2 regions of the Kineococcus aurantiacus genome follow, and region 2 is predicted to be linked to the other one. Evidence: predicted binding sites of a transcription regulator. Region 2 holds the regulator's gene; the other holds the start of a gene.
The links. The regulator HrcA, encoded in region 2, represses chaperone genes, less so after heat shock. The targets are predictions, from matches to a motif close to GNTNGCACTCGGNNNNNCCGAGTGCNANC.

Region 1 (6,390 bases), 1.9 Mb from region 2:
GCCGTGCACCTCGTCGGCGTCACCGCCTGGCTCGGCGGGCTGGCCGCCGTCCTGCTCGTCGCCCCGCTGACCGGGCGCTCGCCGGGGTCGGCCAAGGGGCAGCGGCCCGTGGACCTGCCCGTCCTCGCCGCGCGCTACTCCACGCTCGCCCTGTGGTGCTTCGCCGCCGTCGCGCTGTCCGGGGTGCTCAACGCCTCGGTCCGGCTCGGCGGCTGGTCCGGCCTGGCCTCGGCCTACGGCGCGCTCGTCGTGGGCAAGGTCGTCGCCCTCGTGGCCCTCGGCGCGTTCGGCGTCTGGCACCGGCGGCGGACCGTCCCGCTGCTGGCCTCCCGCCCCCGCGCCTTCCTGCGCGTCGCCGCCGTCGAGCTCGTCCTCATGGGCGCGGCGACCGGCCTGGGCGTGGCGCTCAGTCGCAGCCCCACGCCCGTGCCCGACGACAACCCCGACGCCAGCCGCGCCGAGTCGCTGCTCGGCGAGCCGCTGCCGCCGACGCTGACCGTGGGCCGCTGGTTCACCGAGCTCAGCCCCGACCTGCTGTGGATCGGCGTGGCGGGGATCGCGCTGGTCGCCTACCTGCTCGGGGTCCGCCGGCTGCGGGCCCGGGGCGACTCCTGGCCCGTGGGCCGCACGGTCTGGTGGGTCCTGGGCTGCCTGCTGCTGCTGTTCGTCACCAGCGGCGGCCCCGCCGCGTACGGCCGCCTCACCTTCAGCATGCACATGCTCCAGCACATGCTGCTGACCATGGCGATCCCGCCGATGCTCGTGCTCGGGGCCCCCGTCACGCTCGCGCTGCGGACCCTGCCGGCCCGCCGGGACCACTCCCGCGGCCTGCGCGAGTGGCTGCTCGAGGTCGTGCACTCCCGCTACCTCGGCGTCGTCGGCCACCCCCTCGTGGCCGCCGTGCTCTTCGCCGGCTCCCTCATCGTCTTCTACTACTCGCCGCTGTTCGAGCTCGCGCTGCGCACCCACGTGGGGCACGAGCTGATGATGGTCCACTTCCTGGGCACGGGGTACCTGTTCTCCTCCGCCCTCATCGGCGTCGACCCCGGCGGCCACCGCCCCGCCTACCCGATGCGGCTCATCCTGCTGCTGGCCACGATGGCCTTCCACGCGTTCTTCGGCGTCGCGCTCATGCAGGGCACCCGGCTGCTCGCCGCCGACTGGTTCGCGGTCTTCACCCCGGCCTCGCAGCTCCTGGCGAACCAGCAGGAGGGCGGCGACATCGCCTGGGGGATCGGTGAGGTCCCCACCCTCGTCCTCGTCCTGGGGGTCGCCATCGGCTGGGCGCGCTCGGACGACCGGGAGAACCGCCGCCGCGACCGCAAGGCCGCGCGCGACGGCGACGCCGACCTCGCCGAGTACAACGCCATGCTGCAGCGGCTGGCCGACCGGGAGGGCCCCCGTCCCTGAGGGCCCCCGGCCGGGCCGGGCTCAGGCGAGCTGGACCTCCAGGGTGCTCGCGTCGAGGGTCTTGGTGAACGGGCAGATGGACAGCGCCTGCTCCAGCACCGACGAGGCGTCCCCGCCGGCGTCCGGCAGCGTCACGCTCAGCGCGTACCGGGCGGTGTAGCCGGGCCCGTCCGCGCTGCTGAGGGTGACCCGCGACTCCACCGCGGCGCCCTGCGTGCTGCCGCCCGCGCTGGTCGCGGCGATCCGCAGCGACTCCAGCAGGCACGAGCCGAGGGCGGCCGCCATGAGCTGCTCGGGGTTGGTGGCTGCCCCCGCCCCCTGCAGCTCGCGGGGTTCGTGCACGTCGAGGGTGAGGGCTCCGTCGTCCGAGCTCACCGAGCCCTCGCGGGCGGTGACGGTCCCGGTGTACAGGTCGTTGGCCATGGCCACGACGCTAGGCAGTGCCGGCCCGGTCCGCGCGTCGACTGCGGCGCGGCCCCCGCCGCGACCCCGGGGTGATCGGCGTCACGGCCCTGTCCGATGATGGGGGCTCGCCTGCCCCCGCATGGAGAGGACCGCGCGCTCATGGCCGAGCCGACCGACCGCCCCGCGAGCCGTGAGCCCATCGACTTCACCGTCGAGACGCTGGGCCCCTGCACCGTCGACTCCCCGCTGGCGCCGCGGCTGCAGGCCCGGCGCACGACCCAGCACTACATCGAGGAGACCGACCGCGTCCTGTTCGACGACACCCTCTCGAAGGTGTCCCGGCGCGAGGGCGACCTGGAGGACCTGCCGAGCCTGGAGCCCACCGGCCCGCGCAAGAAGATCTTCTTCGACCCCTCCAAGACGCGCGTCGGGATCGTCACGTGCGGCGGGCTGTGCCCGGGCATCAACAACGTCATCCGGGGCCTGGTCTCGGAACTGACCACCCACTACGGCGTGCGGCGCATCTACGGGTTCAAGAACGGCTACCAGGGTTTCGTGCCGCGCTACGGCCACGACGTCGTCGACCTCACGCCCGAGTCGGTCAGCGGCATCGACGGCGAGGGCGGCACCATCCTGGGCACCTCGCGCGGCCAGCAGGACGCCGCCGAGGTCGTCGACTGCCTGGAGCGGATGGGCATCTCCGTCCTGTTCGTCATCGGCGGCGACGGCACCATGCGCGGGGCGCAGAAGATCTCCGCCGAGATCAAGGCGCGCGACCTGAAGATCGCCGTGGTCGGCATCCCGAAGACCATCGACAACGACATCCCGTTCATCGACCAGAGCTTCGGCTTCCAGTCGGCGTTCAGCGAGGCCTCCCGCTCCATCCGGTCGGCCAAGGTCGAGGCGCGGACGGCGCCCAACGGGGTGAGCATCGTCAAGCTCATGGGGCGGCACTCCGGGTTCATCGCCTGCTACGCCGCCCTCGCCCAGAACGACGCCGACTTCGTCCTCATCCCCGAGGTGCCCTTCACCCTCGACGGGCCGGGGGGTTTCCTGCAGCGGCTGCGGGAGAAGGTCGCGACCCAGGGGCACGCGCTGGTCGTGGCCGCCGAGGGGGCCGGGCAGGAGCTGTTCGACCCCGCCGACGCGGCCGCCTCGCTCAAGGACGCCTCGGGCAACAAGCGGCTGCAGGACGTCGGTCGCCTGCTGCGGCAGGCGATCACGGACGACTTCGCCGCGCACGACCTCGAGCTCAACATGCGCTACATCGACCCCAGCTACGTCATCCGCAGCGTCCCGGCGAACCCGTACGACGCGGTGTACTGCATCCGGTTGGCGCACGCGGCCGTCCACGCGGCCATGGCCGGGCGGACCAACATGGTCGTGGGGCGCTGGCGCCGCCGGTTCGTGCACATCCCGATCGCCCTGGCCGTCTCGGACCGCAACCAGGTCGACCCGCACGGGGACCTGTGGTGGTCGGTGCTGGAGGCGACGGGGCAGCCGTGGTCGTTCGGCGACTTCGCGGCCGAGCAGGTCACGGCGTTCGGGGGGCAGTGACCCCGCCCGGGCGAGGGGCCCGCTCCTGACGTCCGGTCCGCGCTGAACGGGTCCCGGGCGGCCGTCGTGCCGCCCCGGGACCCGTCCGTGCGCGTGGAGGTCGTACCGGTCGATCGTCCTCCTCCCTCACCGGCGTCCGCCGGGGTGCTCGTGGGGTGCCTTCAGAGTCGTGCGCCGGGACCGGCCGGGGCCCCGCCCCCGCGGAGGGGCCCGCTCCCGGCCGGTCGGTCGTCGGTCGGTGTCCTGGTCGGCGGCGGTTCCCCCGGCGGGGGCCGGACGCGGCCCGGGTGGGGGAGGGGCGAGCGCCGTGCCCACGTCGAGCAGTCCGGACACGATCGCCCAGAACTCCGCCTCGGTCTCGTCCGGGACCTCCCCGGGGGGTTCGTCCGGTCGTCGACCCGGCTCCTGGAGCAGGAGTTCCACTCCGGCCGCCGTCAGGAACCGATGGCCTGCGGGCTGTCGTGGGTCTCGACGGCGATGCGCCGGGGTTTGGCCCTCTCGGCCACCGGGACCCGCAGGGTCAGGACACCCGCGTGGTAGGCCGCGCTGATCTTCTCCGTGTCGAGGTTGTCCCCGAGGATGAGCTGGCGGCTGAACACCCCGCGCGGGCGCTCGGCGGCGATCATCTCCTCGGTGCCCTCGTGCACGGGGCGCTGGGCGCGGACGGTCAGGACGTTGCGTTCCACGTCGAGTTCCACGCTGGCCGGGTCGACGCCGGGGAGGTCGAACTCGACGACGAACTCGTCACCGGTGCGCCAGGCGTCCATCGCCATGACGGCCGGCCGGGCCGTGGTCCCCAGGACCTGCTGGGTGAGTCGGTCGAGTTCCCGGAAGGGATCAGTGCGCATCAGCATGGCAACCACCTCCGTTGTGCGAGAGACGATGCGCTCCAACCTGGGTCACCGGGCCGGGCCGGTGCCCAGACATTGATTTAGCACTCCCGTCCGTCGAGTGCAAGAGGTTCCCGAGGGTTTCGGCCAGGCCCGGGAACCCCGTTCACTTCGCCTCCGACCAGCGCTGCACGACGCTCACGTCGGCGACGAAACGCACCCCCGAACCGGCCGCCCACCGGTCCGCGGTCCGCGTCAGCGCGACCTCCAGGAGCCCCGCGGCGCGCTGGGCGTGGGCGGCCGGGACGTGCAGGAGGAGTTCGTCGTGCAGGCACAGCACGATCCGGCCCCCGGACCCGGCCAGGCCCGCGCGCACCGTCGCGGCCCACGCCTTGAACAGTTCCGCGGCCGCGCCCTGCACGACGGCGTTGCGGGCGAACCGGCCGCGCGCGGTCGTCGCGGTGCCGGTCTCGCCGGGGGCGGGGGCGGGGACCCGCACGAGCCGCCCGCCGTACGTGCGCACGTCGCGCCCGGCCCGCCCGGCCTCCTCGGCCGCCCGCAGGTGGGCCAGCGCGCGCGGGTAGGCGCGTTCCATGCGCCGCAGCGCCTCCCCGGCCGCCCCCGAGGTCTGCCCGTACATCGCGGCCAGGACGGCGACCTTCGCGGTCGGCCGGTCCGCGGCCAGGGCCGCCGCGACGGGGGCGTACAGGTCGTCGGCGTGCGTGGCCGCCACCAGCCCGGGGTCGCCGGAGACCACCGCCAGCACGCGCGGTTCCACCTGGCCCAGGTCGGCGCGCACGAGGACGTGGCCCGGTTCGGCCGCGACCGCCGGCCGCAGCTCGGCGGGCAGGTTGTGCAGCCCGGCCTGCGCCGTCATGCGCCCGGCGGCGGCGTCGGCCGCCGACCACCCCCCGCGCAGCCGCCCGTCGCGGCCCACGTGCTCGTCCAGCCACGAGTACCCGTAGGTCGTCGCCAGCCGTTCGGCCTTGCGCCACAGCAGGAGCGCGGCCACGGCGGGGTGGGCGTCGCGGAACGCCTCGAGGCGGTGCGCGCGCGTGTCGGGCACGTCGAAACCCAGGCCGCGCAGCGCGGCGAGGACCTGGGCGGGGTTGCGCAGGTCCAGGTCGCCGCGGTGGTCGCCGTGGCGGTCGCCGTGCTGGTCGCCGAGGTGCCGGCGCACGGCCTCGTCGCGGGCGGCCCGGGCGCGCCGCTCCTCGGCCGGGGTCGCCGGGCGGGGCCCGACGGCCGCGCCGACGATCGCCTCGGCCGTCGCGCGGTCCAGCGGCAGGCCCGTGCGGGACAGCTCCACCGCCAGCAGCGCCGCCGCCGACTCGGCGTACCCGGTCTGGACGGGCAGCGGGGGGCCGGCCGGCTGCGGGCGGTGGTCGGGCAGCGCGGCCAGGGCCCGCGACTGCGCCGCCGCCACGTCGAGGGCGAGCCCGGCCCACCGCGCGGCGCGGTCGAGGCGCTGCGGCGGGTCCACGTCGAAGGCGCGGCCGTCGGCCCACGTGGGGGACACCTGACCCGCGCCGGTCACGGGCTCGTCGGCCGCGGCCGCCCCGTCGAGGTCCAGCGTCGCGGTCCCGTGCGCGGCGTCGGGACGCCGGGACGGCGGCGGGGGAGCGGGGAGCCCGTGGGCCGCGGCCCACACCGCGCCGGGGTCCTCCCGCGCGCCGCCGCCCAGCACGCGGTGCACGGCCGCGAGGTCGTGGCAGCGGGCGAGGTGGACGTCGCCGGCGCGGCCCGCGGCACCGGCCGCCGACCACCAGGTCCAGCGGGGCGCGAACTCGGCCTCCAGGTCGGCCAGGACGCCGGCGGGGTCGTCGGTGGCGACGGCCCAGCGGTGGCCGGGGACGGCCAGGCCCAGGCCGCCGGGCACGACGACCAGGCCGAGCGCGGGGACCGTCCCCAGCCGCCGCAGCCCGGCCCGCACGTCCGCCACCCCGGGCACCCCGGGGGCCCCGACCACCTCGACCACCTCGACCGCCTCGACCACCCGGCCAGTGTGACCGGCGGGTGCGACGGGCCGGGGCGGCCCGGTCCTCAGGGCGTGAGCGGGGTGACCGGCCCCACGACGGCGGTGGCCAGGCGCAGGTCGGTGGGGGCGGGGGCCAGGACCCCCACGCGCAGGGCGCTGACCCGGTGCGTCCCGCCGGTCGGGGAGTCCTGCGCGTTGACGGTCAGGGTC
Region 2 (6,390 bases):
CCGCAACCCCTACCCCCCACGGGTACCTGCCGGGAGCACCCCCGGGCAGGGGGGACACTGGAGGGGTGCCGAGCACCCTGCCCGACGGTGAGACCGTCCCCGCCGACGGATCCCTGCCCGAGCGCGCCCTGACCGGCGCGACCGAGCGCACCTTCGGCGTCTACCTGCACGTCCCCTTCTGCTCGGTCCGCTGCGGGTACTGCGACTTCAACACCTACACGGCCACCGAACTCGGCGGCGGGGGCTCGCAGGCCGCCTACGCGCAGACGGCCGCGGCCGAGGTGCGCTTCGCCGCGGGTGTCCTGGGCGACGCCGTCCGGCCCGCCGGGACGGTCTTCTTCGGCGGCGGCACCCCCACGCTGCTGCCGGCGGCCGACCTCGCCCTCATGCTCGCCGCCGTGCGCGAGCAGTTCGGGACCACCCCCGGCGCCGAGGTCACCACCGAGGCCAACCCCGACTCGGTGACGCCGCAGTCGCTGGCCGCGCTGAAGGCCGCCGGGTTCACCCGCGTCTCCTACGGCATGCAGTCCGCCGTGCCGCACGTCCTGGCCGTCCTCGAACGCACCCACGACCCCGCCCGCGTTCCGCAGGCCGTCCGCTGGGCCCGCGAGGCCGGGCTCGACGTCAGCCTCGACCTCATCTACGGCACGCCCGGGGAGTCCCACGACGACCTGCGGCGCAGCCTCGACGCGGCCCTGGCCTGCGAACCCGACCACGTCTCGGCCTACGCCCTCATCGTCGAGCAGGGCACGAAGCTCGCCGGGCAGATGAAGCGCGGGGAGGTCCCCGAACCCTCCGACGACGACGAGGCCGACAAGTACGAGATCGTCGACGACACCCTCACCGCCGCCGGGTACGGCTGGTACGAGGTGAGCAACTGGGCGCGCGGCCCCGAGCACGCCTGCCGGCACAACCTCGCCTACTGGCGCGGCGGGGACTGGTGGGGGATCGGGCCCGGGGCGCACAGCCACGTCGGCGGGGTCCGGTGGTGGAACGTCAAGCACCCCACGGCCTACGCCGGGCGCATCGCGGCGGGGAACTCCCCGGCCCACGCGCGCGAACTGCTCAGCGACGACGACCGCCGCGTCGAGGACGTCCTGCTGCGCTCGCGGCTGGCCGAGGGTTTCGACCCCGCGTGGTGGGGCGTGCGGACGCAGGCCGCGCAACTGCTCATCGACGGGTTGCTGGAACCGGCCGCGGGCGGGCGGGTCGCGCTGACCCGCCGGGGCCGGCTGCTGGCCGACGCGGTGGTGCGGCGGCTGCTCGACTGAACCCGGCGGGGCGTGAGGCTCCTGCGGCGCGGACGGCCGCCGGTAGCGTGCCGGCATGGACCTCGGCCTGAGCCTCGGCTACCTCACCGGCCCCGTCGGGCCCGCCGCCCGGCGGGCGCTGGAACTGACCCGGGCCGCCGAGGACGCCGGGTTCGCCTCCGTCTGGGTCGCCGAGGCCTACGGCACCGACGCCGTCAGCGTCCTGGGCTGGCTGGCCGCCCAGACCACCCGCATCGGCCTGGGCTCGGCCGTCCTGCAGGTCCCCGCGCGCGCCGCGGCCTCGACCGCCATGACGGCCGCGACGCTCGACGGGCTCTCCGGCGGCCGGTTCCGGCTGGGCCTGGGCGTCTCCGGGCCGCAGGTCGCCGAGGGCTGGTACGGGCAGTCGTTCTCCCGGCCGCTGGCCCGCACCCGCGAGTACGTGGCCGTCGTGCGGCAGTTGCTGGCGCGCGGGGAGTCCCGGTTCGACGGCCGGCACCTGCAGCTGCCGCTGCCCGATGGCCCGGGGATCCCGCTGCGGCTCATGCAGCCCACCCCGCGGCCGGACCTGCCCGTCCACCTGGCCGCGGTGGGACCGCGCAACGTCGAGCTCGCCGGGGAGGTCGCCGACGGCTGGCTGCCGTCCTTCCTCGTCCCGGAGGACTCCACCGGGTCCTTCGACCGGTTGCGGGCCGGGTTCGCCCGGCGGGACCGGCCGGTGGAGGGGTTCGAGGTGACCGCGACCGTCCCGCTCGTCGTGACCGGCGCGAGCGGCCCGGCCCGCGCCGAGGCCGAGCGGCCCGTCCGCGACCTCCTCGCGCTGTACCTGGGCGGGATGGGCTCGCGGGAGCAGAACTTCTACGCCGACCTCGGCCGCCGGCTCGGCTTCGGCGCCGCCGTCGACGAGGTCCAGGACCTCTACCTCGCCGGCCGCCGGGCCGAGGCGGCCCAGCGGGTCCCGCAGGACCTGCTGGCCGCGACGACCCTCGTCGGGTCGGCGGCCTCCGTGCGCGCCCGGCTGGACGACTACGAGCGCGCGGGGGTCACCACGGTCGCGCTGGCGCCGGTGGGGGCCGACCCGGTCGCGGACCTGCGCGCGGTCAGCGCACCAGGCGGATGATCAGCGGGTACCGGTAGACGCGACCCTGGTTGGCCGTGACCGCGGCGACGACCGCCAGGACCAGCGCCACCAGCGCCGGCACGCCCAGCAGGGCGAACAGCGGCGACCCCAGCCCGAACGTCACCAGGGTCAGGACCGCCAGGACGACGCTCAGCACGATCTCGTAGAGCACCAGCGAGATCGTCATGTTCAGCGCCTCGGCGCTGTGGCCGCGCACGAACGGGCTGCGGTCCTTGAAGACCAGGAAGACGACCAGCGGGCCCAGGAACGGCAGCGTCACGAAGCTCGCCGCGATCGCGGACAGGTGCCCGAACATCCCCCACATCCGCTCGTCCGACGGCGACAGGGGCACCGGTGCGCGGTGCGGGGGCGGTTGCGGGGGCTGGCTCACGGCTCGATCCTGACCCTTCCCGCCGCGATCCGCCAGGTTCCCCGGCGCTCCGCCGGACCCCTCAGCGGTCGGCCAGGTCGGCGGTCACGAAGTCGACGAGTTCCTCCACCCGGCCCAGCAGCGCCGGTTCGAGGTCGGCGTAGGTGCGCACCGTCCCCAGGATCCGCTTCCAGCCGTGGGCGACGTCGGCCTGGGTGGCGTGCGGCCAGCCGAGCTCGGCGAGGACGCCGTGCTTCCAGTCCTGCCCGCGCGGGACCGTCGGCCACCGCGTCCAGCCCAGCCGCTGCGGCCGCACCGACTGCCAGACGTCGATGAACGGGTGCCCCACGACGAGCACGTGCGGGTTCGCGCCGACCTTCGCGACGATCCGCGACTCCTTCGACCCCGGCACCAGGTGGTCCACGAGCACGCCGATCCGGCGGCCCGGCCGCGGCGCGTGGGACCGGATCGCGGCGTCGAGGTCGTCGACGCCGTCGAGCATCTCCACGACGATCCCCTCGACGCGCAGGTCGTCGCCCCAGACCTTCTCGACCAGCTCGGCGTCGTGCCGGCCCTCGACGAGGATGCGCGAGGCGCGGGCCGTGCGGGCGCCCGCGCCGGCCACCGCGACCGACCCCGACGCGGTCCGCGTCGGCTGGACCGGCCCCGCGGCCTTCGGGGCGACCAGCCGCACGGGCTGCCCCTCGACCCAGAAGCCCGACCCCAGCGGGAAGGTGCGGGTCCTCCCCTTCGCGTCCTCCAGGACGACGACGTGCACCCCGCCGCTCTTCTCCACGCGCACCACGGCCCCGACCCAGCCCGTGTCGACGTCCTCCACGACCAGGCCCCGCACCGCCGGCTCGTCCCGGTGCACCGGCTTGGGGTGGGAGCGGGCGTGGGGGTCGGCCGAGAGCACGTCGGCGCCGTAGCGGTCGTCGTAGCGGGTCACCGGGGCACGCTAACGACGCGCGCGGGCCCGGCGGGGGAGGCGCGGCGGGCGCGGCAGCACTTAGACTTGGCACTCACCGGTGAGGAGTGCCAGCAGAAGGGGGACCGATGAGCGACGACCGCCGGCTCGCCGTGCTGCGCGCCATCGTCGAGGACTACGTCTCCAGCCACGAGCCCGTCGGCTCCAAGACCCTCGTCGAGCGCCACCAGCTCGGCGTCTCACCCGCCACCATCCGCAACGACATGGCCGTGCTGGAGGAGGAGGGGTACATCACCCAGCCCCACACCAGCGCCGGCCGCATCCCCACCGACAAGGGCTACCGGCTGTTCGTCGACCGGCTCGCCAACGTCAAACCCATGAGCCCGGCCGAGAAGCGGGCCATCGAGGCCTTCCTGCACGGCGCCGACGACCTCGACGACGTCGTCGACCGCACCGTCCGGCTGCTCGCGCAGATCACCCGCCAGGCCGCCGTCGTGCAGTACCCGTCGCTGACGCGCGCCACCGTCCGGCACGTCGAGCTCGTCGGCGTCGGCGGCCGCAGCGCGCTGCTGGTGCTCATCACCGACTCCGGCCGCGTCGAGCAGCGCGTCCTGGACGTCCGCTCCGCCGTCGACGTGGAGTCCCTGGGGGTCTCCCTGGCGGCGCTGCGCACCCGCGTCAACGCCTCCGTCGCCGGCAAGCGGCTGCGCGAGGCCCGCGACGCCCTCACCGACCTCGTCCAGCAGACCCCCGCCACCGACCTCGCCATCGCCGCCGAGGTCGCCGCGGCCCTGGGGGACTGCCTGACCGCCTCCCTGGAGGAGCGCGTCGTCCTCGCCGGGACCTCCAACCTGGTCAAGTCCGGGCCCGACCTGGCGACCTCCCTCGGCAGCGTCCTGGAAGCCCTCGAGGAGCACGTCGTGCTGCTCCGGCTGGTCCAGGAGATGACCGAGGACCCCGCGCGCGAGCGCGGTGCCCTGACCGTGCGCATCGGCGCCGAGAACCTGCACCTCGGCCTCGACGGCACGTCCGTGGTGACCAGCGGCTACGGCTCCGACGGCGAGCTGGCCCGCCTCGGCGTCCTCGGCCCCACCCGGATGGACTACCCGACGACGATGGCCGCGGTGCGCGCGGTGTCCCGCTACGTCTCGCGCATCCTGGCCCAGTGACCGGAACCGACAGGAGAACCCCGACCTCGTGAGCGACTACTACGACGTCCTCGGCGTCTCGAAGGACGCCTCGACGGAGGAGATCAAGCGCGCCTACCGCAAGCTGGCGCGCAAGCTCCACCCGGACGTGAACCCCGACGCGGGGGAGCAGTTCAAGGAGGTCTCCCAGGCCTACGAGACGCTGTCCAACCCGGACAAGCGGTCCGCCTACGACCGCGGCGGCTCGATGCCCGGCGGCGCCGCCGGCGGCTTCGGCGCCGGGTTCGGGTTCTCCGACATCATGGACGCCTTCTTCGGGCAGGGCGGCGCCGGTGGGCGCGGCGCCGGGCCCGCCAGCCGCACCCAGCGCGGCCAGGACGCCCTCATCCGCGTCGACGTCGACCTCGCCGAGGCCGCGTTCGGGGGCGAGCGCTCCATCCAGGTCGACACCGCGATCCTGTGCCCCACGTGCAAGGGCTCGTGCTGCCAGCCCGGCACCAGCCCGCAGACGTGCGACATCTGCCACGGCCAGGGGTCGGTCCAGCGGGTCGTCCGCTCGCTGCTCGGCCAGGTCATGACCACCCAGGCCTGCCCCACCTGCCGCGGCTTCGGGACCGTCCTGCCCTCCCCGTGCCTGGAGTGCTCCGGGGAGGGCCGCGTCCGCGCCCGTCGTCCCCTGACGATCCGCATCCCCGCCGGCGTCGACACCGGCACCCGCATCCAGCTCGCCTCCCAGGGCGAGGTCGGCACCGCCGGCGGCCCGCCCGGCGACCTCTACGTCGAGATCCACGAACGCCCGCACCCGGTGTTCTCCCGCTCCGGCGACGACCTGCACTGCACGCTGCAGGTGCCGATGACCGCGGCGGCCCTGGGCGCCACGGTCCCGCTGGAGACCCTCGACGGCAGCGAGGACGTCGACGTGCGCCCCGGCACCCAGGCGGGGGAGACGGTGGTCCTGAAGCAGAAGGGCGCCGAGCACCTGCGCGCCCAGGGCCGCGGCGACCTCGTCGTCACCCTCGACGTCGTCACCCCGCGCGAGCTCGACGACGAGCAGGAGGAGCTCCTGCGGCGGCTGGCCGAGCTGCGCGGCGAGGTGCGCCCCGCCGGCAAGCTCGCCCCCGCCCACCAGGGCGTGTTCTCCAAGCTGCGCGACCGGCTCTCCGGCCGCTGAGGCCCACTGCGCGCGGTGGGGCGCGCGGTCACCGCGCGCCCCACCGGGGCGCCCGCGGTGACCGCGCGCGCGAACCGCTCAGGAGACGGTGAACCCCTTGGTGTCGGCCAGCGGGGTCGCGCCCTCGCCGCCGGACTCGTCCGGCGCGACCACCGCGACGGTGTACGTGCCCGGCCCGACCTGCGCGGTGAACGAGAAGTCGTCGAACGTCCCGTTCGCCCCCGCCTGCACCGCCTCCCGCGCCACCTCGGCCCCCGAGGCGTCGGTGATCGTGTACAGCAGCGTGCCCTCGAACGCCGTCCCGACCCCGGTGACGGTCACCGAGCCCGACCCGGGCGTGACACCCGTGATCCACGCCGGGGCCTGCACGTCGGCCTGCGGGGCCCGCGCCACCGTGCGCGCC

Region 1: the regulator HrcA is predicted to act here: its motif matches at 4,303-4,331, upstream of BJ968_RS13020 (Hsp20/alpha crystallin family protein).

The regions. Positions count from the first base shown of each region.
Region 1 is NZ_JACCBB010000001.1:2,696,011-2,702,400, forward strand. It holds gene BJ968_RS13005 (cytochrome c oxidase assembly protein) at 1-1,410, shown strand, start outside; gene BJ968_RS13010 (OsmC family protein) at 1,432-1,833, opposite strand; gene BJ968_RS13015 (ATP-dependent 6-phosphofructokinase) at 1,975-3,372, shown strand; gene BJ968_RS13020 (Hsp20/alpha crystallin family protein) at 3,807-4,226, opposite strand; gene BJ968_RS13025 (DNA polymerase) at 4,369-6,198, opposite strand; gene BJ968_RS13030 (choice-of-anchor G family protein) at 6,246-6,390, opposite strand, start outside.
Region 2 is NZ_JACCBB010000001.1:812,896-819,285, reverse strand. It holds gene hemW (radical SAM family heme chaperone HemW) at 66-1,271, shown strand; gene BJ968_RS03930 (LLM class F420-dependent oxidoreductase) at 1,327-2,370, shown strand; gene BJ968_RS03925 (magnetosome magnetite crystal formation protein family) at 2,351-2,761, opposite strand; gene BJ968_RS03920 (DUF3097 family protein) at 2,823-3,689, opposite strand; gene hrcA (heat-inducible transcriptional repressor HrcA) at 3,797-4,837, shown strand; gene dnaJ (molecular chaperone DnaJ) at 4,866-5,987, shown strand; gene BJ968_RS25450 (Gmad2 immunoglobulin-like domain-containing protein) at 6,066-6,390, opposite strand, start outside.